4 regions of the Streptomyces sp. NPDC052040 genome follow, and region 4 is predicted to be linked to each of the others. Evidence: riboswitches for the same ligand, from Rfam matches in the RefSeq annotation. Region 4 holds a riboswitch; each other region holds the start of a gene.
The links. Region 4 has a riboswitch for thiamine pyrophosphate ahead of ACIHAA_RS16720 (thiamine ABC transporter substrate binding subunit). Riboswitches for the same ligand answer to the same signal wherever they lie in the genome.
Positions count from the first base shown of each region.

Region 1: linked by a shared signal. The riboswitch ahead of ACIHAA_RS04095 (purine-cytosine permease family protein) and the one ahead of ACIHAA_RS16720 (thiamine ABC transporter substrate binding subunit) in region 4 are both predicted to bind thiamine pyrophosphate.
Region 2: linked by a shared signal. The riboswitch ahead of thiO (glycine oxidase ThiO) and the one ahead of ACIHAA_RS16720 (thiamine ABC transporter substrate binding subunit) in region 4 are both predicted to bind thiamine pyrophosphate.
Region 3: linked by a shared signal. The riboswitch ahead of thiC (phosphomethylpyrimidine synthase ThiC) and the one ahead of ACIHAA_RS16720 (thiamine ABC transporter substrate binding subunit) in region 4 are both predicted to bind thiamine pyrophosphate.

Region 1 is NZ_JBIUBV010000001.1:958,612-963,729, reverse strand. It holds gene ACIHAA_RS04120 (thiolase family protein) at 1-529, opposite strand, end outside; gene ACIHAA_RS04115 (WhiB family transcriptional regulator) at 675-932, shown strand; gene ACIHAA_RS04110 (Dps family protein) at 929-1,411, shown strand; gene ACIHAA_RS04105 (DUF3140 domain-containing protein) at 1,474-1,896, shown strand; gene ACIHAA_RS04100 (endonuclease) at 1,904-2,560, shown strand; TPP riboswitch at 2,720-2,814, shown strand; gene ACIHAA_RS04095 (purine-cytosine permease family protein) at 2,806-4,218, shown strand; gene thiD (bifunctional hydroxymethylpyrimidine kinase/phosphomethylpyrimidine kinase) at 4,215-5,012, shown strand.
Region 2 is NZ_JBIUBV010000006.1:60,348-65,465, reverse strand. It holds gene ACIHAA_RS14770 (thiazole synthase) at 1-301, opposite strand, end outside; gene thiS (sulfur carrier protein ThiS) at 307-507, opposite strand; gene thiO (glycine oxidase ThiO) at 504-1,679, opposite strand; TPP riboswitch at 1,677-1,788, opposite strand; gene ACIHAA_RS14755 (NAD(P)/FAD-dependent oxidoreductase) at 2,008-3,234, shown strand; gene ACIHAA_RS14750 (Rv2175c family DNA-binding protein) at 3,357-3,722, shown strand; gene thiE (thiamine phosphate synthase) at 3,834-4,487, shown strand; gene metF (methylenetetrahydrofolate reductase [NAD(P)H]) at 4,584-5,118, shown strand, end outside.
Region 3 is NZ_JBIUBV010000015.1:113,819-118,936, reverse strand. It holds gene thiC (phosphomethylpyrimidine synthase ThiC) at 1-1,597, opposite strand, end outside; TPP riboswitch at 1,590-1,746, opposite strand; gene ACIHAA_RS25580 (YibE/F family protein) at 1,818-3,209, shown strand; gene ACIHAA_RS25575 (SsgA family sporulation/cell division regulator) at 3,332-3,769, opposite strand; gene ACIHAA_RS25570 (IclR family transcriptional regulator) at 3,869-4,714, opposite strand; gene ACIHAA_RS25565 (DUF5326 family protein) at 4,965-5,118, opposite strand, start outside.
Region 4 is NZ_JBIUBV010000007.1:122,137-127,254, forward strand. It holds gene ACIHAA_RS16710 (ABC transporter ATP-binding protein) at 1-936, opposite strand, end outside; gene ACIHAA_RS16715 (ABC transporter permease) at 939-2,603, opposite strand; gene ACIHAA_RS16720 (thiamine ABC transporter substrate binding subunit) at 2,579-3,664, opposite strand; TPP riboswitch at 3,743-3,848, opposite strand; gene rlmN (23S rRNA (adenine(2503)-C(2))-methyltransferase RlmN) at 3,927-5,033, opposite strand.

The sequences.
Region 1 (5,118 bases), on a different contig from region 4:
CGATGCCGTGGCGCTCCGCGACCTCCTCGGCGGTCTCGCCCATGGAGAGCAGTCCGTGGAGGTCCTTCATCGCGGGGTTGACCAGGCGCCAGCCGAGCCGGGTGTCCACGGTCTCGATGCGGTGCGGCAGCGCCTCGTCGGGCCGGGGCAGCACGAAGGGGGCGCGGCTCATGGACTCGGAGCCGCCCGCGAGCACGATGTCGGCCTCGCCCGCGGCGATGGTGCGGGCGGCCGTCGTCACCGCCTCAAGGCCGGAGGCGCAGAGCCGGTTGACCGTGGCACCGGGGACGGATGCGGGCAGTCCGGCGAGGAGGGCCGCCATCCTGGCCACATTGCGGTTGTCCTCGCCCGCCTGGTTGGCCGCGCCCCAGTAGACGTCGTCGATCCGGGCCGGATCGAGTCCGGGGACCTCCGCGACCAGGGCGCGGATCACCGTCGCGGCGAGGTCGTCGGGCCGCACGGTGGACAGGGCGCCGCGCAGTCTGCCGATGGGGGTGCGGCGGGCTGCCGCGAAGTGGACGGTACGCACGACGGGACTCCTGATCGGCCTCACCAATAATTAGCACCGCTAGTTTCGGACTATAGACCGCGGGCGCCCCGCCGGGAAGCGTCCGGCGCGTTCCCGGCGTAGGCCACCGGGTTTCGCCGCATCCGTCCCGGGCACCCGGGCGGCCATGGAGTGGTTGCGGTACGCGGCATGCGAGGGCGAGGACCCCGATCTGTTCTTCCCCGTCGGGTCGGCAGGACCCGCACTGGAGGAGACCGCCGCCGCCAAGCGCGTCTGCCACCGCTGCCCGGTGATCGGCGAGTGCCTGGAATGGGCGCTGCGCAGCGGGCAGACGGCGGGCGTGTGGGGCGGCACCGGCGAGCGTGAGCGCGCCGCACTGCTCCGGAGGACGACAGAACGACCCAGAAGGAGAAGTGCACGATGACCGTGGTGCGCAGCACGCTGCCCGAACCCGCCCGCCGGATCACGGGGGAGGCCCTCCAGGAGACCCTGGTGGATCTGCTGGGGCTGTCGCTCATCGGGAAGCAGGCCCACTGGAACATCGTCGGACCGAGGTTCCGTTCGATCCACCTCCAGTTGGACGAAGTGGTGGACACGGCACGCTCGTACGCCGACACGGTGGCCGAGCGGGCGGCCGCGCTCGGCGTCTCGCCGGACGGGCGCCCGGAGACCGTCGCCGCCACGCTCGGCCTGCCGGGCACCAAGGACGGCTGGCTGCGCGACACGGATGTCGTGCGGCTGATGGTGGAGCTGCTGGAGACGGTGATCGGTCGGCTGCGTGCCCGGATCGAGGCCACGGAGAAGGCCGATCCGGTCAGCCAGGACCTGCTGATCGGGCTCACCGCGGAACTGGAGAAGCAGCGCTGGATGTTCGAGGCCGAGAACTGGCCGCGGGAGGACTGACACACGGCCGGGGCCCGGCAGCCTGAGCCGGGCCCCGGCGCCGAGGGCGAGAGGAGTACGCCATGACCGACGCCCTGGAGATGGAAACGCTGTGGGCCGAGTTCCACCGCGTGGTGAACATGACCTCCCAGGAAATCGCCGCCTGTCTGCGGATCCAGGAAGCCGCCGAGGGCACCGGACCGCCGGAGGAGGGGACGGAAGCGCCCACCGGGGAGCATGTCCTCGCCATCCTCCAGAAGCGGCGCACGGATCTCACCGACGCCGACATCCAGGTGATGTACGAGGTGGTGGAGACCGTCACCGACCACCCCGACCGGGCAGCCGCCGAGGTCACCCGGGACGGGAACGGCGAGCACACCGGGGATGGCGGGAATGCCGGGGACGCCGGGGACGCCGGGGACGCCGGGAGTACCGATGGTGCTGCCGACGCACGGCGAAGGCGTCTGATGGCGATCGGCCACGACCCGCTCAGAGCCGGGGCGTGAGTCCGCCGTGGCCCGCCGGGACACCCAGGACCGGGTGGTGGCGGAACTCGTCCACGACCACGGCCGCACCTACGCCGAGGAAGCGGGCATCCCGCTGAAGGACACCCCTCAGCCGCTCTACCGGCTGCTGCTGATGGCCCTGCTGCTCAGCGCCCGCATCCGTACCTCCATCGCTCTGGAGACGGTGCGGGCGCTGACGGACGCGGGTCTGCGGGATCCCCGCCGGATGGCCGACGCCTCCTGGCAGGAGCGGGTGGACGCGCTGGGCCGGGGCGGATACCGGCGCTACGACGAGCGGACGGCGACCCAACTCGGCGATGGCGCACAGCTTCTGACGGAACGTTGGGGCGGCGATCTGCGGCGCATGCGCAAGGAGGCCGACGGAGACGTGCGGGCGCTGCGCTCACTGCTCCAGGAGGTCCCCGGGGTGGGGCCCGCCGGCGCCGACATCTTCCTACGGGAGGTGCAGCGGGTCTGGCCGGAGGTGGCGCCCTATCTGGACGCCAAGGCCCTGTCGGGGGCGGAGCGGCTGGGGCTGCCCAGGGACCCGGGCCGACTGGTCCGGCTCGCCGGGGACACCGAACCGGCGGTGCTGTCCGCCGCGCTGGTGCGCGCCGCCCTGGACCGGAAGATGGCCCGCGAGATCGTGGAACACGCGGCATAGGTCACCAAGCGGTGCCCGGGCGCCCGGGCGCCAACTCCCCGTGCCGCGTGACACGGGGAGTTGGCGACCGGGTACCCAGGGCAAGCGGACCGCCGCCGGATTCCGGGCGGCGGCTGCTTGCGTAGGGCATATCCCGGGGCTCGGGTTAGTCTTGCCGCCGTACCGGACACGGGGTGCCCCCTCCAGGGGCTGAGATCACACCCGTCGAACCTGAACCAGTTCGTACTGGCGGAGGGATGTCTTCCATGCCTTTGGCGCATGTTCCCGGCGGGCTGCCCGCCGACGCCCGGCGAGCCGTCTTCGACGGCCGGATGCCGAGCGCTCCCGGCGACCTCCGGATCGAGGGGCACGGTATCGAGCCGGTCCCCGAGAGCAATCGCTACGGCGGGGCCGGTCGGCTGTTCACCGTGTGGTTCGCGCCCAATCTGACCATGACCGGTGTGTTCACCGGGACCATCGGCATCTCGCTGGGCCTCGATGTCACCACCGCGCTCGTCGCCGTCGTGCTCGGCACGGTGCTCGGCGCGGTGCCCACCGCGTGTCTGAGCACCTGGGGCAGCCGCACCGGCGCCGGGCAGCTGCCGCTCGCCCGGCTCGCGTTCGGGCGGGCCGTGGCGCTGCCCGGTGTGTTGCAGTGGCTGTCGTCCATCGCCTGGGACGCCCTGATCGGTCTCTTCGGCGGCGATGCGCTCGCCCGGCTGTGCGGCTGGCCGTTCTGGCTGGGCGTCCTGGCGATCATGCTGGCGCAGGGGGTGCTGGGTGTCCTCGGCTACGAGGCGATCCACCGCCTCCAGATCGTGATGACCTTTGTGCTCGCGGCCGCCTTCGCGCTGCTCGCCCTGCGGATGTCCGGCAGCGTCCACCCGGCCACGACCGGTTCCGTGCACGGCGCCGACCGGGCGGGCGCCTTCATTCTGACCAGCACCATCGCCCTCAGTCTGGCGCTGTCCTGGGCGCCGTACGCCAGTGACTTCAGCCGTTATCTGCCGCGCGACACCTCGCGGTCCCGGATGTTCTGGTACACGCTCCTCGGTCTTGTGGTGTCCTTCACCGCCGTGCAGGCGCTCGGTCTGTGGGGTGCCTCCGTGCTGACCGACCAGACGGCCGCGGGGGTGGACACCCTGCTGGGCGGGGGCGCGGCGAGCGCCTTCGGGCTGCTGGCCGTGGCGCTGGCGGCGCTGTGCAGCAACGCGATGAACGACTACAGCGGCTCCCTGGCCCTCCAGACGATCGGGGTGCGCCTGCCGCGTCCGGCGGCGGCCGCGCTCGCCGTGCTGCTCGGTTTCCCGCTGGTGCTGTGGATGCACGCCGCCGACACCACGGCCCGCTTCCAGAACGTGCTGCTGTTCGTCGGCTACTGGATCCCCGGGTTCGTGGCGATCGTGGCGGTCGACTGGCTCGCCCGGCGCGGCGCCCCCGTCGATCTCGTCGCCGCGGCGGCCCGGCCCCGCTCGCCGTGGCCCCCGCTGCTGGCCTTCGCGGTGGCCTTCGCCGCCGCGGTGCCGTTCATGGACACCGGGCTGTACGTGGGCCCGGTCGCCCACGCGCTGCACGGCGCCGATGTGTCGTACTACGTGGCCTTCGCGGTGGCACTCGCGGTGTACGCGCCGCTGCGTGCCCGGGAGGGCCGACAGAAGCGAGAGGAGGGCCGCGCATGACCGCGCCGCCCCGGGTGCTCACGATCGCCGGTTCCGACTCGGGTGGCGGTGCCGGAATCCAGGCGGATCTGAAGACCATGCTGGCGCTGGGCGCCCACGGCATGAGTGTGATCACCGCGGTCACGGCCCAGAACTCGGTCGGGGTGCAGGGCGCCTGGGAGCTGCCGGTGGAAGCGGTGCGTGCCCAGTACCGCAGTGTCGTCGACGACATCGGCGTCCAGGCGGTCAAGACGGGCATGCTCGCCTCGCCCGCGCTGGTCACCGCGGTGGCCGAGCTGCTCACCGGCACGGCGGCCCCGGTCGTCGTCGACCCGGTGAGCGTCTCCAAGCACGGGGACCGGCTGCTCGCCGACGACGCGCTGGACGCCGTACGCACCCGGCTGCTGCCGCTGGCCACCGTCACCACGCCCAATCTGGACGAGGTGGCGGAGCTGACCGGGCTGCGGGTGAGCGACGAGCCGGGCATGCGGCGCGCGGCCGGTGAACTGCTGTCGTACGGGCCCCGCTGGGTGCTGGTCAAGGGCGGGCATCTGCCGGGGGCTGCCGTGGACCTGCTCACGGACGGCCACGAGGAGCACTGGCTGCGCGCCGAACGCCACGACAACCGGCACACCCATGGCACGGGCTGCACCCTCGCCTCGGCCGTGGCGGTGGGGCTGGCACAGGGCCTGCCGGTGCCCGAGGCGGTCCGCCGGGCCAAGGAGTACGTCACGGCGGCCATCGCGGCGGGTTTCGCACTGGGATCCGGCATCGGGCCGGTGGACCACGGATGGCGGCTGCGGGAGCGCGGATGAGCGGGTGGGCACCCTGAGCGCCGCGACCGGACCGGCGGTCCCCCGACCCGGCGCGACCGGACCGGCGGTCCCCCGACCCGGCGCGACCGGCCCCGTGGTGCCGGTG
Region 2 (5,118 bases), on a different contig from region 4:
CCTCCAGCTTCACCAGATCCGTGCCGAGCGCCTCGCGCGACAGCCGCGCGGTCAGCACCGCCTCGCCCGCGGTGAAGCAGCCCGCCGTGTTGGGCAGCACCCGGATGCCCAGCCGGTCGAGCACGGAGAGCACCGAGCCGTGCACGGTGGCGTCGACGCGCCGCATCGCCACCGTCGTCAGCTCCGTACCGGACGCCACCAGCGCCCGTTCCATCACATCGAGGCTCGGCACGCCCCCGGTCCCCATGATCAGCCGGGACGAGAACGTGCTGCCACCGAGGACGAAGGGGTCGTCGGCCATGGGAATCAGCCTCCTTGGACGGCGGTGAGGACCTCGACGCGGTCGCCCTCGCTCAGCGCCGTCGACGGCCACTGGCTGCGCGGCACGACGGTCTCGTTGAGGGCGGCGGCCACGCCCGAGGGGGCGGTGGTGAGGGCGCGTACGACGGCGTCGAGCGCGGTGCCGGCAGCGAACCGGCGGCTTTCTCCGTTGACCGAGATGTTCATGCGGGCTGCTCCGTGAGCGCGGTGGCGGCGAACCGCCGGGGGGTGAAGGGGCGGCCCTCGTCCGGCAGCTCGCCCGTGGTCAGGACATGGGCCATGACATCGCCGGTCACCGGGGTGAGCAGGATGCCGTTGCGGTAGTGCCCGGTGGCCAGCACCAGGCCGTCCAGCTCCGTCGGGCCCAGCAGCGGAGCGTTGTCCGGGGAGCCCGGGCGCAGTCCGGCCACGGTCTCGGTGAGCGGCAGCTCGGTGATCCCGGGGACCAGCTCGTGCGCGTCGCGCAGCAGCTCGTAGACCCCGCCCGCGGTGACCGTCGTGTCCCAGCCCAGCTCCTCGCTGGTCGCGCCGACCACCAGCTCGCCGTTCTCGCGCGGCACCAGGTAGAGCTGGCCGCCGCGGACCACGGCGCGCACGGTACGGCTCAGGAAGGGGGCATACCGCTTCGGCACGGTCAGCCGCAGCACCTGCCCCTTCACCGGCCGCACCGGCGGCAGCACCTCCTCCGGCACGCCCGCGAGCCGCCCGCTGAGGCTGCCCGCGGCGAGCACGACCTGCCCGGCGGCCAGTTCGCGGCCGCCCGTGGTCCGCACACCCGTGGCGCGCCCCCGCTCCACCGTCAGCCGCTCGGCCCGCTCCCGGTGGAAGCCGACCCCGGCCCGCTCGCAGGCCGTGAGCAGCGCGGCGACCAGCCGCCGCGGGTCGATCTGGTGATCGCCGTCGGCCTTGAGCCCGCCGCGCACACCGGGCGCGAGCATCGGCTCAAGACGTCGGCACTCGCGGCCTGTCAGCCATTCCGCGTCCAGGCCGGACCGCTGCTGAAGGGCATGCAGTTCCCGCAGATGGGCGCGGTCGTCGGCGTCCAGCGCGACGGCGAGGGTGCCGCACCGGCGGTAGCCGAGGTCGCCGACCTCCAGGCCCGCCGCCCCGGCCAGCTCGGCGGCGAAGTCCGGGTAGCGGCGCGCGGACTCCAGATTCAGCGCGAGCAGGGTCTGCTCGCCGTAGTGCAGCTCGGTGACGGCCGCGAGCATGCCCGCGGCCACCTGGGCGGCTCCGCCGCCCGGCGCGGGGTCGACGACGGCCGTGACCAGGCCGCGCTGCGCCGCGCGCCAGGCCGTGACGAGTCCGATGACCCCGCCCCCGACGACGAGGACGTCCGGGGCACGTGTGGATGACATGGGCGTCAGCCCCCTCCCTTCGCCGGCATGACCCGGATCAGGTTCGTACGGTCGGAGGCCGCCAGCCTCCCTCTCAGCCCGGTGCGTCCGGGCTCCCGCGAGTGCTTGTACGGGAGCCACCCTAGTCCCGTGCCCGCCCCGGGCGGTAAGCGAGCCTCCCGGCGGCCGGGGTTGTCCGGCCCGCGACGGGGTAGCCGCAGGGGCAACCGTGCGGGTCCGGGGCGCGGGGTCCGGGGTGGGGCGTCGCGGGTGGCGGGCCGGGTGCTGTGCAGCAGCTCACTCAGCACGCCCCCTGACTGACGCATTGTCAGGTGACTATGGTGATCAGGTGAGCGAGCAGACGCAGGAACGGGGCGGTGCGGCGCGGCGCGCCGTCGTCGTGGGCGCAGGCATGGCCGGGGTGCAGACCGCGGTCGCGCTGCGCGAACAGGGCTTCACGGGCACGGTGACCCTCATCGGGGCGGAACCGCACCAGCCCTACGACCGCCCACCGCTCTCCAAGGCCGTGCTGCTCGGCAAGGCCGACGGCTCCGCCTTCGACGTCGACTTCGCGGCCCTGGGCATCGAGCTGCGGCTCAGCTGCGAGGTGACCGGCCTGCGCCCCGCCGACCACGAGCTGGACACCGCCGAGGGGCCCGTCCCCTACGACGTGCTCGTCCTCGCCACCGGGGCCGAGCCGATCCGGCTGCCGGGCGCCGAGGGCGTCCCCGGGGTGCATCTGCTGCGCACCCTGGACGACGCCGAGCGGCTGCGGCCGGTCCTCGCCGAGCAGCACGACATCGTGGTGGTGGGCGCGGGCTGGATCGGCGCCGAGTTCGCCACCGCGGCACGCGAGGCGGGTTGCGCGGTGACCGTGGTCGAGGCCGCGGACCGGCCGCTCGCGGGGGCGCTGCCCGCCGAGGTGGCCGCGCCGATGGCGGCCTGGTACGCGGACAGCGGCGCCGAGCTGCGCACCGGCGCCCGGGTGGACCGCATCGAGCCGGGGGCCGTGGTGCTCGACGACGGCACCCGGGTGCCCGCGGGCGCGGTGGTCGTGGGCATCGGGGCACGCCCGGGCACCGCCTGGCTGGCCGGTTCGGGCGTCGTCCTGGGCGTGCACGGGGAGGTGCTGGCCGACGAGCATCTGCGCACCTCGGTGCCGGATGTGTACGCGGTCGGCGACTGCGCGTCCTTCCCCTCGGGCCGCTACGAGCAGCGCCTGCTGGTCCACCACTGGGACAACGCCCTCCAGGGCCCGCGCACGGTGGCCGCCAACATCATCGGGGAGACGCCGATGGCGTACGACCCGGTGCCGTACTTCTGGTCGGAGCAGTTCGGCCGCTTCGTCCAGTACGTGGGCCACCACGCCTGCGCCGACACGACCGTCTGGCGCGGCAACCCCCAGGGCGCCGCCTGGGCGGTGTGCTGGCTGCGCGCGGGCCGCCTGGTGGGCCTGCTGGCGGTGGGCCGCCCCCGGGACCTGGCGCAGGGCCGCCGTCTGATCGAGTCGGGGTCCCCGATGGACCCGGACCTGCTGGCCGACCCGTCACGCCCGCTGAAGGAGGCGACGGCCTAGCTTGCCGGAACGGGGGCTGTCCCCCGTTCCGGGGTCCCGGACGTCCACCGCCGGAGGCAACCGGGCACTCCGCCGGAGGTGCCCCGCTTCCGACTGTCAGTCCGGGATGGCACGCTTGTCCTGTGACCGAGATTGACGCAAAGATTGATGCTCTCGTCCCTGCATGGCTCACCCTCCCCGACATCGCAGAGGCGTTCGACATGGAGGTGACCCGCGTACGGCAGCTGGTCAAGGAGGGCCAGATCATCGCCGTACGCCGGGGTGAGAACCGCGCACTGCACGTCCCCGCCGACTTCATCGACGGGGACAAGGTGGTCAAGGGGCTGTCCGGCACCCTGACCCTGCTGCGGGACGACGGCTTTACGGTCGAAGAGATGATCGAGTGGCTGTTCACCTCCGACCCGACCCTGCCCGGCACCCCCGCGCAGGCCCTCAGGGAGAATCGCGGTACGGAGGTGAAGCGCCGCGCGCAGGCGCTCGCCGTCTGATCCGATCGAGAACGACCGTCCGGCGTGCGGGCCGCGGCGCCACGGGACCGGCCTCGGCCGGCCCGTCCGCCGCGGCCCGCACGCCACCGACCCCCCGGGGGGGGACCCACCGTGCCCGACACCGCCCGCACCGCCCGGCTCGCCGACGCCCGTGTCTATCTGTGCACGGACGCCCGCAGGCGTCAGGGCGATCTCGCCGAGTTCCTCGACGCGGTCCTGGCCGGCGGAGTCGACATCGTGCAGCTGCGCGACAAGGGCATGGAGGCGGCCGAGGAGCTCGAGCACCTGGAGGTCTTCGCCGACGCCTGCGCCCGCCACGGCAAGCTGCTCGCGGTGAACGACCGCGCGGACGTCGCCCACGCCGCCGCCTCGGACGTCCTGCACCTCGGCCAGGGCGACCTCCCCGTCCCCGCGGCCCGCGCCGTCCTCGGCGACGGCGTCCTCATAGGCCGCTCCACCCACTCCGCGGCGGAGGCCGAGTCCGCCGCCGTACAGCCCGGCGTGGACTACTTCTGCACCGGCCCCTGCTGGCCCACCCCCACCAAGCCCGGCCGCCCGGCCCCCGGCCTCGACCTGGTCCGGCACACCGCCGCGCTGGGCACCGACCGCCCCTGGTTCGCCATCGGCGGCATCGACCTCGGCAATCTGGACCAGGTGCTGGAGGCGGGCGCCCGCCGGGTGGTCGTCGTCCGTGCGATCACCGAGGCGGACGACCCGGGCGCGGCGGCCACGGAGCTGGCCGAACGGATGCGCGCCGCACGGTGACGCCCCGGTGTCCGGCTGGTGGACAGCAACACGGCAATTCGGGCAAATCATAGGCGCCCGGTTGGGGGACAGCCCCTTGCTGACTAACCTGCCGATATGGCCCTCGGAACCGCATCCACGAGGACTGATCGCGCGCGGACCGTGCGCGACATCCTCGCCTCCGGCAAGACGACGTACTCGTTCGAGTTCTCGGCACCGAAGACCCCCAAGGGCGAGCGGAACCTGTGGAGCGCGCTGCGCAGGGTCGAGGCGGTCGCCCCGGACTTCGTCTCCGTGACCTACGGCGCGGGTGGTTCCACCCGCGCGGGCACGGTGAAGGAGACCCAGCAGATCGTCGTCGACACCACGCTCACCCCGGTCGCCCACCTCACCGCCGTCAACCACTCGGTCGCCGAACTGCGCAACATCATCGGCCAGTACGCCGACGCCGGGATCCGCAACATGCTCGCCGTCCGCGGCGACCCGCCCGGCGACCCGATGGCCGACTGGATCCCGCACCCCAAGGGTCTGACCTACGCGGCCGACCTGGTCCGGCTCATCAAGGAGGCGGGCGACTTCTGCGTGGGCGTCGCCGCCTTCCCCGAGATGCACCCGCGCTCGCCCAGCTGGGACTCGGACGTCGCGCACTTCG
Region 3 (5,118 bases), on a different contig from region 4:
GGAGGGTCTCGTCGTGGAATTCGCGGGCGGTGTCCGGATCGAGAGCCAGGTTGAACTGGTCCTCCCAGCGGAACTCGAAGCGCGCGTCGGACAGCGCGTCGTCCCACTCCTGCGCACCCGGGTGCCCCTTGGCGAGATCGGCCGCATGGGCGGCGATCTTGTAGGTGATGACGCCGGTCTTGACGTCGTCCCGGTTGGGCAGCCCCAGATGCTCCTTGGGCGTGACGTAGCAGAGCATGGCCGTACCCCACCAGGCGATCATGGCAGCGCCGATGCCCGAGGTGATGTGGTCGTACCCCGGAGCGACATCCGTGGTCAGCGGGCCGAGCGTATAGAACGGGGCCTCGTCGCAGATCTCCTGCTGGAGGTCGATGTTCTCCTTGATCTTGTGCATCGGGACATGTCCCGGGCCCTCGATCATCGTCTGGACGTCGAACCGCTTTGCGGTCCGGCCGAGTTCGCCGAGGGTGCGCAGTTCCGCGAACTGTGCCGCGTCATTGGCGTCCGCGATCGAACCGGGCCGCAGCCCGTCGCCCAGCGAGTAGGTGACGTCGTACGCCGCGAGGATCTCGCAGAGTTCCTCGAAGTTCTCGTAGAGGAACGACTCCTTGTGGTGGGCGAGGCACCAGGCCGCCATGATCGAGCCGCCGCGCGACACGATGCCGGTCTTGCGGTTCGCCGTCAGCGGGACATACGCCAGACGCACCCCCGCATGGACCGTCATGTAGTCCACACCCTGCTCGGCCTGTTCGATGACCGTGTCCTTGTAGATCTCCCAGGTCAGCTCCTCCGCCTTGCCGTCGACCTTCTCGAGCGCCTGGTAGAGCGGCACCGTGCCGATCGGCACGGGGGAGTTGCGCAGCACCCATTCACGGGTGGTGTGGATATTGCGGCCGGTGGACAGATCCATGACCGTGTCGGCGCCCCAGCGCGTCGCCCAGGTCATCTTCTCGACCTCCTCCTCGATGGAGGAGGTCACCGCGGAGTTGCCGATATTGGCATTGACCTTCACCAGGAACCGCTTGCCGATGATCATCGGCTCGATCTCCGGGTGGTTCACGTTGGCCGGGAGCACCGCACGGCCCGCCGCGATCTCCTTGCGGACGACCTCGGGCGAGACATTTTCCCGGAGGGCCACGAACTCCATCTCCGGTGTGATCTCCCCGCGGCGCGCATACGCGAGCTGCGTCACCGCGGTGGCGTCCCGGCCGCGGCGCGGCTGGCGCGGGCGTCCCGGGAACACCGCGTCCAGGTTGCGCAGTCCGCCCCGCGGCGAGGTGTGCTTGATCCCGTCGTCCTCGGGACGGACGGGACGGCCCGCGTACTCCTCGGTGTCGCCGCGGGCGATGATCCAGTTCTCCCGCAGCGGTGCGAGGCCCCTGCGGACGTCGGTCCCGACGGCCGGATCGGTGTACGGGCCGGAGGTGTCGTACAGGGTGACCGACTGCCCGTTGGTGAGATGCACCTGACGGACCGGCACCCGCAGATCGGGGCGCGAGCCCGCGACGTACGCCTTGTGCCAGCCGATGGACTTCCCGGCCTCCTGGGGCTCTTCACCCTGAACGGAGACAGGCGTGCGTGCGTCCTTGTTGGTCATGAGACCTACTCCCTACGCCGGCATTACCCGGTAACAGGTTCAGCGGTCGACGCAGCCGTGTCCGTCGGCTGATGTTCCACGTGAAACATCGCGCCTGCGGAGGTCAGCGCCCTCTCAGCCCGGTGCTCCGAGCTCCCGCGTGTGCAAAGGTCCCTTCACGCTAGCGTCTCATTGGGCAAGCTGCACAGTGGGCCTCCCGGGTTCTTGCGATGATCGGGCGGTGCCCCCGACGCAGCATCCCCCCGCGCACCCGCCGTCCAAGCCCCCGCACCGCCACGGCCCGGGCGACCGACCCGGTCCCGGAGACGGGCATGGCCCCGGGTCCGGGGGTGGACACAGCCACTCCCACAGCCATGGCCCCGCGGCCCCCGTGTCCCGGCATCTGCGCCGCGTCATCGCCGCGATCCTCATCCCGTTCACCGCGGCGGTGCTGGTCGGGCTGGCGGTGCTGTGGCCCGGCGGTGTCCCCTCGCACAAACGGTCAGGGGTCGGCTTCGACCGGCAGACCCAGCAGGCCACGGTCACCAGGGTGGTGGCGGTGGACTGCGCGTCCGTGAACGCCTCCGGCGGGACCTCGGCGGGTGACACCTCCCCCTCGGGCAGCACATCGCCCCCGGCGGGGCGGACCGGCACCTGCAAGAAGGCGACGGTCCGGGTGGACACCGGCAAGGACAAGGGACGTACGTTCACCGAGATCGTCCAGCCTGACCAGTCCCGGCAGTTGCACCAGGGCGAGAAGGTCGTGGCCGCGTACGAGCCCTCCGCGCCCCGGGACCTTCAGTACTCGGTGACCGATGTGAACCGCACGTTCCCCATGGCCCTGCTCGCCGGACTCTTCGCGGTGGCCGTGGTGGTCGTGGGCCGGATGCGCGGCGTGATGGCGCTCATCGCCCTGGCGGTGAGCTTTCTGCTGCTCAGCCTCTTCATCCTGCCCGCGATCCTCCAGGGCGAGAATCCGCTGCTGGTGGCCGTGGTGGGGGCCAGCGCCATCATGCTGATCGCCCTCTATATGTGCCATGGGCTCTCGGCCCGCACCTCCGTGGCCGTACTCGGCACGCTCATCTCCCTGTCGCTGATCGGTCTTCTGGGCTCGGAGTTCATCGGCTGGGCCGCCCTGACGGGCAACACGGACGACAACACCGGCCTGATCCACGGCCTGTACCCGCATATCGACATGAGCGGTCTGCTGCTGGCCGGAGTCATCATCGGGTCGCTCGGTGTCCTGGACGATGTGACCGTCACCCAGACCTCCGCGGTCTGGGAGCTGCACGAGGCCAACCCGTCGATGGGCTGGCGCGGCCTGTACCGCGCGGGCATCCGCATCGGCCGCGACCACATCGCCTCGGTGGTGAACACACTGGTCCTGGCGTACGCGGGTGCGGCTCTGCCGCTGCTGCTGCTCTTCTCGATCGCGCAGAGCAGTGTGGCCTCGGTCGCGGGCAGCGAGCTGGTCGCCGAGGAGATCGTGCGCACACTGATCGGCTCCATCGGGCTGGTCGCCTCGGTGCCGGTGACCACGCTGCTGGCCGCCGCCGTCGTCTCGGCCGACCGCCCGGGGACGGGCGAGGCGGCCCCGTCCCGCGGCGGACGGGGCCGCCGCCGCAAGCGCTGACCGCCCCGGGGCCTGCACGGCCGGGAAACACCCCCGCAGAAGCGTTACGGCACCCCGGCGCACCCGCACCGCCCCGGGACGCCGTACCGGCCTGAGGAACCGTTACAGCGCCGCATGGCGCCTCACCCCGCGCTCTGCTCCTCCGCCAGGATCCGGTCCAGCGCCTCGTCCAGATGCGCGTCGAAGTCGGCGAGAGAACCCTCCTGCCCGATCGGGACCAGCTTGTCGGTACGGTCGAGAAACGCCACCAGAGGCACCGCTCCGGAGCGGAACAGGGCCCGGTCGGGGCCCACTTGGAGCCGGATCAGCACCTCACCGAAGGCGTCCGACTCCGCGGGGGCGATGTGCACATCGCCGTCGCCGCACGGCCGGCCCACTCCGTCCACCAGCAGCTCACGCCCGAACGCCCAGGTCACCGGGGCGTCCCCGGGCAGGTGGAAGGTCAAACGCACCGCATACGGATCACAGGTCTCGTAACACAGCTCCACCGGAATGCGGAATGAGAGCTCCTCGGACACGAGAAAGCTCATCATGACCTCTGCCTGCACCGACTCGCGCATCGTCTACCCCGTCAGTAGCCGTCGACTGGCCAGGAATGGACCCCTGACACCTGCTGGAAGTTTGCTGAAAGTGCACAGCAGATCACAAGGAGTGAGTTTTCAGATGCTGATAGAGAGGCCGAGCGTCCCGGGCAGCCGGTCGACCTCCGCCTGGAGCTGACGGGCTGCCGACAGCAGCCGGTCGGACTGGCAGGACGGCAGGGAGATGGCCACGGCCACCGCCGTCGGACCGACGGCGAGGGGGACCGCGGCACAGGCCGTACCGAGCGCGTACTCCTGCCGCTCGATGGCCGGTTCCCTCCGCCCCAGCTGCCCCAGACGGCTCAGCAGGCTGCGGTTGTCACGCACCGTGTACGGGGTGAGGGGCCGCACCGGATAGCGGTCGAGATGGTCCTTGCGGGCCTCCTCGTCGAGCTGTGCCAGCAGGCTCTGGCCGAGCGCGTGCGCATGCGCGGTCTCCCGGAAGTCGGCCCATGCCCCGACCGCCGGGATGTCCGGACGGTCGGCAACTCCGACGACCTCGATCTCACCCTCGCGATAGACCGCGCAGTAGACAGGTGCACCGATCGAATCACGCCATTGTGCGAGGGCGTCATTCATCATGCTGCGACGTTTCTGCTGGGTCGCGCTGCCGCTCAGCCGCTCGACGGCCTCCCCGAGGAAGAACAGGCCCTTCTCCCGCCGCAGATAGCCCTCGTGGGTCAGGGTGCGCAGCAGGTGGTAGGCGGTGGGCAGCGCCAGACCGACCTCGCGGGCCAACTGCTTGGCGGGAGCGCCGTACTCGTGCTCGGCGACGGCCTCCAGCAGCCGCATCGCCCGCTGCACCGATCCGATCAGGGTGGTGGACTGCGCCGGTGCGGGCGAGAGGTCCGCTTCCGCGGGCGAGGTGCGCCGCTGTGCGGGCGGGGCAGCCGAGTATGCGGGTGCGGTGCCAACCGTGGCCAAAGGAAACTCCCGGAGCACGAGGTGGCCTCCCGTGCGAGAACACGGGAGGGGATGCACCGCGCGCGGGGCCTGCCGCGCGCCGGGCTCCGGACTTTAACGGCCGTCCACCGGCCCTCGACGGCGTCCCGGGCAAAACTTCCCCCGCCCGAGGGAACCCCGGATTCCTGTTACCGGCGGCCCGGTGACGGCCGCCGGCAGATCCCTGTGCCGTTCCCCGGAGCGCCCTCGGTCCGGGTGCTCCCCGGGAGGTTCACCAGTCGCCGTGCGACGACGAACTCGACATGAACTTCCGTACGACGTAGATCAGTCCGCCGACCAGGGCGACGAAGAGCAGCACCTTGAACAGCAGCATGACGACGAACCCCACGACGGTCGCTATCACGCTGCCGAAGACGACCAGGGCG
Region 4 (5,118 bases):
GGCCGCCTCCAGCACGGGCGCCCCCTCGGGCCTGAGGCGCACGGCGACATGGGTGCCGCGGAAGGTGCGTGCGGTCACGGTGCAGCGCAGGCCCTCGGCGACCGGCACCAGCCGTACTCCCGCGGGCCGCACCAGCAGGTCGCACGGCCCCTGCGCGGAGCCCGCGGGGACGGGGACCCTGCCCCAGGGGGTGTCGGCGGCCGGGCCCGACACGGTCGCCGCCACCACGTTGTCAAAGCCGAGGAAGCGTGCCACGAAGGCGTCCGCGGGCCGCTGCCACACCTCAAGAGGCGTACCGGACTGGGCGATACACCCCTCCCGCATCACCACGACCCGGTCCGCGAGCGCGAAGGCCTCGCCCTGGTCGTGGGTGACGGCGAGGACGGTGGTGCCCAACCGGCCGAACAGCTCCCGCAGTTCGACGACCAGCCGCTCCCGCAGCGACCGGTCGAGCTGGCCGAGGGGCTCGTCCAGCATCAGCAGCCGGGGCCGCGGGGCGAGGGCCCGGGCGAGCGCGACCCGCTGCTGCTCACCGCCGGAGAGCGCGGCGACGGCCCGCCCCGCCGCCCCGGGCAGCCCGACGAGATCCAGCAACTCCCCCACCCGGGCGTCCCGTTCGGCGCGCGCGACCCGCTGCATCCGCAGCCCGAAGGCGACATTGCCGCCCACGTCCCGCTGCGGGAACAGCTGGTGGTCCTGGAACATCAGCCCCACCCCCCGCCGGTGCGCCGGCACCCCGGTCAGATCGCGGCCGTCGAGGACCACCCGCCCCGAGTCCAGCGGCCGCAGCCCGGCCACGGCCCGCAGCAGCGTCGACTTGCCGCTGCCGCTCGGCCCGAGCACGCACACCACCTCGTGCTCGGCGACCTCCAGGTCGACGCCGTCGAGTGCGGTCCGCCCGCCGTAGCGCACGGTCGCCCGTTCCAGCCCCAGCATCGTCAGAACTCCCCCGTCCGGTCGGTCCGCAGTCTCTCCAGCACCAGCAGCGCCACCGCGCACACCACCATCAGGATCGTCGAAAGAGCCATCGCCTGGCCGTAGTTGAGGTCCCCGGGACGGCCGAGGAGCCGGGCCACCGCGACCGGCAGCGTCGGGTTGTCGGGCCGCGCGATGAACACCGTCGCCCCGAACTCCCCCAGCGACACGGCGAACGCGAACCCGGCCGCGACCAGCAGCGCCCGCCGCACCAGCGGCAGATCGACCTCCCGCCACACCCGCCACGGCGATGCCCCGAGCACGGCGGCCGCCTCCCGCAGCCGCTCGTCCACGGCCCGCAGCACCGGCAGCATGGTGCGTACGACGAAGGGGGCGCCCACCAGCGCCTGCGCCAGCGGCACCAGCATCCAGGAACCGCGCAGGTCCAGCGGCGGCCGGTCCAGGGAGATCAGGAAGCCGAAGCCGACGGTCACGGCGGACACGCCGAGCGGCAGCATCAGCAGCGCGTCGAAGCCCCGCACCAGGCGGCCCGCGTCCCGGCGGGCGAGGGCCGCGGCGGCGAGCGAGCCGATCAGCACGGCGACCAGGGTGGCGGCCGCCGCGTACTGGAGTGAGGTGCCGACCGCCTGGACCGGCGCGACCAGGAAGGTCCCGCCGTCGGCTTGGGTGAGCGCCCGGTAGTACGCGAACCCGGGCGCGTCCAGCGACCGGGCGACCAGCACGGCGAGCGGCAGCACCAGCAGCACGGCGACGGTGGCGAGGACCGAGCCGAGCAGCGCCCACTGGGCCGCACCGCGCGGCCTGCGCGCCGTGCGGGACGCGTCGACCAGCCGCAGCGCGCTCTCCCGGCGGCGCACGGTCCAGGCGTGCACCGCGAGGACCGCGCCCACCGCGAGGAACTGCACGATCGTCAGCACGGCGGCGGTCGGCAGGTCGAAGATCTCCGAGGTCTGCCGGTAGATCTCCACCTCCAGGGTGGAGAACGTGGGGCCGCCCAGGATCTGCACCACCCCGAAGGAGGTGAAGGTGAACAGGAAGACCATCAGGGCGGCGGCGGCCACGGCCGGGCCGAGGGCGGGCAGGGTCACCTTCCGCCAGGCGGCGGCCCGGGAGGCCCCCAGCATCCGCGCGGCCTCCTCCTGGCGCGGGTCGAGCTGCGCCCACAGGCCGCCGACCGTGCGCACCACGACCGCGTAGTTGAAGAAGACATGGGCGAGGAGGATCGCCCAGACCGTGGTGTCCAGGCGGACGCCCCACAGGTCGTCGAGGAGTCCGCCGCGGCCGACGAGGGCCAGGAAGGCCGTGCCGACGACCACCGTGGGCAGCACGAACGGCACGGTGACCACGGCCCGCAGCACCTGCTTGCCGGGGAAGTCCAGGCGGGCGAAGACATACGCGCCGGGCATCGCCACCAGCAGGGTGAGCGCGGTGGAGGCGAGCGCCTGCCAGGTGGTGAACCACAGGACATGCCCGATGCCGGGCTGCGCGAGCACCTCCGGGAGCCGTCCGAGGTGCCACACCCCGTCGACGCGCAGCCCGCGGGCGACGATCGCGGCGACGGGGTAGGCGAAGAAGACGGCGAAGAACGCGACGGGCAGGGCCATCAGCCCGAACCGCGCCGCGCCGCCCCGGCGCCCCGGGGCTACTTCAGTACGAGTGACGTCCACGACCTGACCCACTGGTCCCGGTTGGCGGCGATCTTCGCCGGGGGCATCGTCGCGGGATCCTTGGCGGCGGGCCCGTAGGCGGTGAACTCGGCGGGCACCCGGGCGCCCCGCGCCACCGGGTACACATACATGCTGAGCGGCATGTCCTCCTGGAACCGCCTGCTGATCAGGAAGTCGAGGAAGGCCCTGGCGCCCTGGGGGTTGCGGGCGTTGCTCAGCAGGCCCGCGAACTCGATCTGGCGGAAGCAGGTGCCGGACGCGACCCCGGTCGGCGCGGTCGTGGGGCGCGGCTTGGCGTAGACGACCTCGGCGGGCGGCGAGGAGGCGTAGGAGACGACCAGGGGCCGGTCGCCGCCCGCCTTGCGGCCCGCGGCGGAACCGGAGAACTCCTGCTCGTAGGCCTGCTCCCAGCCGTCGACCACCTTCACCCCGTTGTCCTTGAGCTTCTTCCAGTAGCCCTGCCACCCGCTGTCGCCGTAGCGGGCGGCGGTGCCCAGCAGGAAGCCCAGGCCCGGGGAGGAGGTGGAGGCGTTCTCGGTGACCAGGAGGTTCCGGTACGCGGGCTTGGTGAGGTCGTCGAGGGAGGACGGCGGGGCGAGCCGGTGGTCGGCGAAGTACTTCTTGTCGTAGTTGACGCAGATGTCGCCGTAGTCGACCGGGGTGACCCGGTGCTTGTCGCCGTCCAACTGGTACTGCGCGCCGACCTGTTCGAGCCCCTTCGCCTTGTACGGCTGGAAGAGGCCGTTGTCGAGGGCCCGGGACAGCAGGGTGTTGTCGACGCCGAAGAGGACGTCGCCCTGCGGGTTGTCCTTGGTGAGGATCGCCTTGTTGACGGCCTGGCCCGCGTCGCCGTCGGTGAGGACCCGGACCCGGTAGCCGGACTCCTTCTCGAACGCCGCGATGACGCTCTTGGAGGCGGCCCACGAGTCATGGCTGACCAGGGTGACCGTCTTGGAGTCGCCGCCGCCGGCGGCGCCGGATCCGGACGATCCGCACGCGGTCAGCGTGACCAGGCCAAGCCCTGCGGCGACGGCCGCGAACTGCCGTGCGGTGATGCTCACTGGATTCCTCCTGGAGGTGACCAGGAAGAGACGCGGCCCCGCCCGGGATCCCGAAGGGCCCCGGGCGGGGCGCAACAGCTTGAGTGAAGACCGAACTCCCTACCCAGAATGACCTGGGCGAGGTTCAGAGGGTCTGCGGGCTGTCCCGCACTCTCAGCGCTGTGGCGCTCCCCTGTCGGAATACAAAGGTGACTGTGAAGTTGTGGACCGCGCGGCCAACCCGGGACGGCGGGACGACCGCGGGACACGGACGCCCTTCAGACTACCGCTCGGTGGCCGCCAGCTGACCACACGCTCCGTCGATCTCCTGGCCACGGGTGTCCCGGACGGTCACCGGCACCCCGTGCGCGGCGATCGCCTCGACGAACGCCTTCTCGTCCTCGGGCCGCGACGCGGTCCACTTGGAGCCGGGCGTCGGGTTCAGCGGGATCAGGTTGACGTGCACGGGCCTGCCCCGCAGGAGCCGTCCGAGCCGGTCGCCGCGCCACGCCTGGTCGTTGATGTCCCGGATCACGGCGTACTCGATGGACAGCCGCCGCCCGGACCTCTCCACGTACTCGAATCCGGCGTCGAGGACCTCGCGCACCTTCCACCGGGTGTTGACCGGCACCAGGGTGTCGCGCAGCTCGTCGTCCGGGGCGTGCAGGGAGATCGCGAGACGGCACTTGAAGCCCTCGTCGGCGAAGCGGTGGATGGCCGGGACCAGGCCCACCGTCGACACGGTGATCCCGCGCTGCGACAGCCCGAGCCCGTCCGGCGCCGGATCGGTCAGGGCACGGATGGCGCCGGTGACACGCTTGTAGTTGGCGAGGGGCTCGCCCATGCCCATGAAGACGATGTTCGACAGCCGGGCCGGGCCGCCGGGGATCTCGCCGTCGCGCAGCGCCCGCATGCCGTCCACGATCTGGTGGACGATCTCCGCGGTGGACAGATTGCGGTCCAGACCGGCCTGGCCGGTGGCGCAGAACGGGCAGTTCATACCGCACCCGGCCTGGGAGCTGATGCACATGGTCACCCGGTCCGGGTAGCGCATCAGCACGGACTCCACCAGCGTCCCGTCGAACAGCCGCCACAGCGTCTTGCGGGTGGTGTCCTGGTCCGTCGACAGATGCCGGACGACCGTCATCAGCTCCGGAAGCAGCGCCTCCTGGAGCCCGGCCCGCGCGGAGGCGGGGATGTCGGTCCACTGCTCCGGGTCGTGCGAGTACCGCGCGAAGTAGTGCTGCGAGAGCTGCCGGGCGCGGAACGGCTTCTCGCCGATCGCGGCGACCGCCTCCTTGCGCTCGGCGGGCGTGAGATCGGCAAGATGCCGCGGCGGCTTCTTGGCACCGCGCGGCGCGACAAAAGTGAGTTCTCCGGGCTTGGGCATGGTGGTACCAGTGTCGCAGATCCACTCGGGTGACCCGCGGCCCAGCGGCAGGGGGCCCGGACGGGCCTTGCTGCTGTCCGCGTGA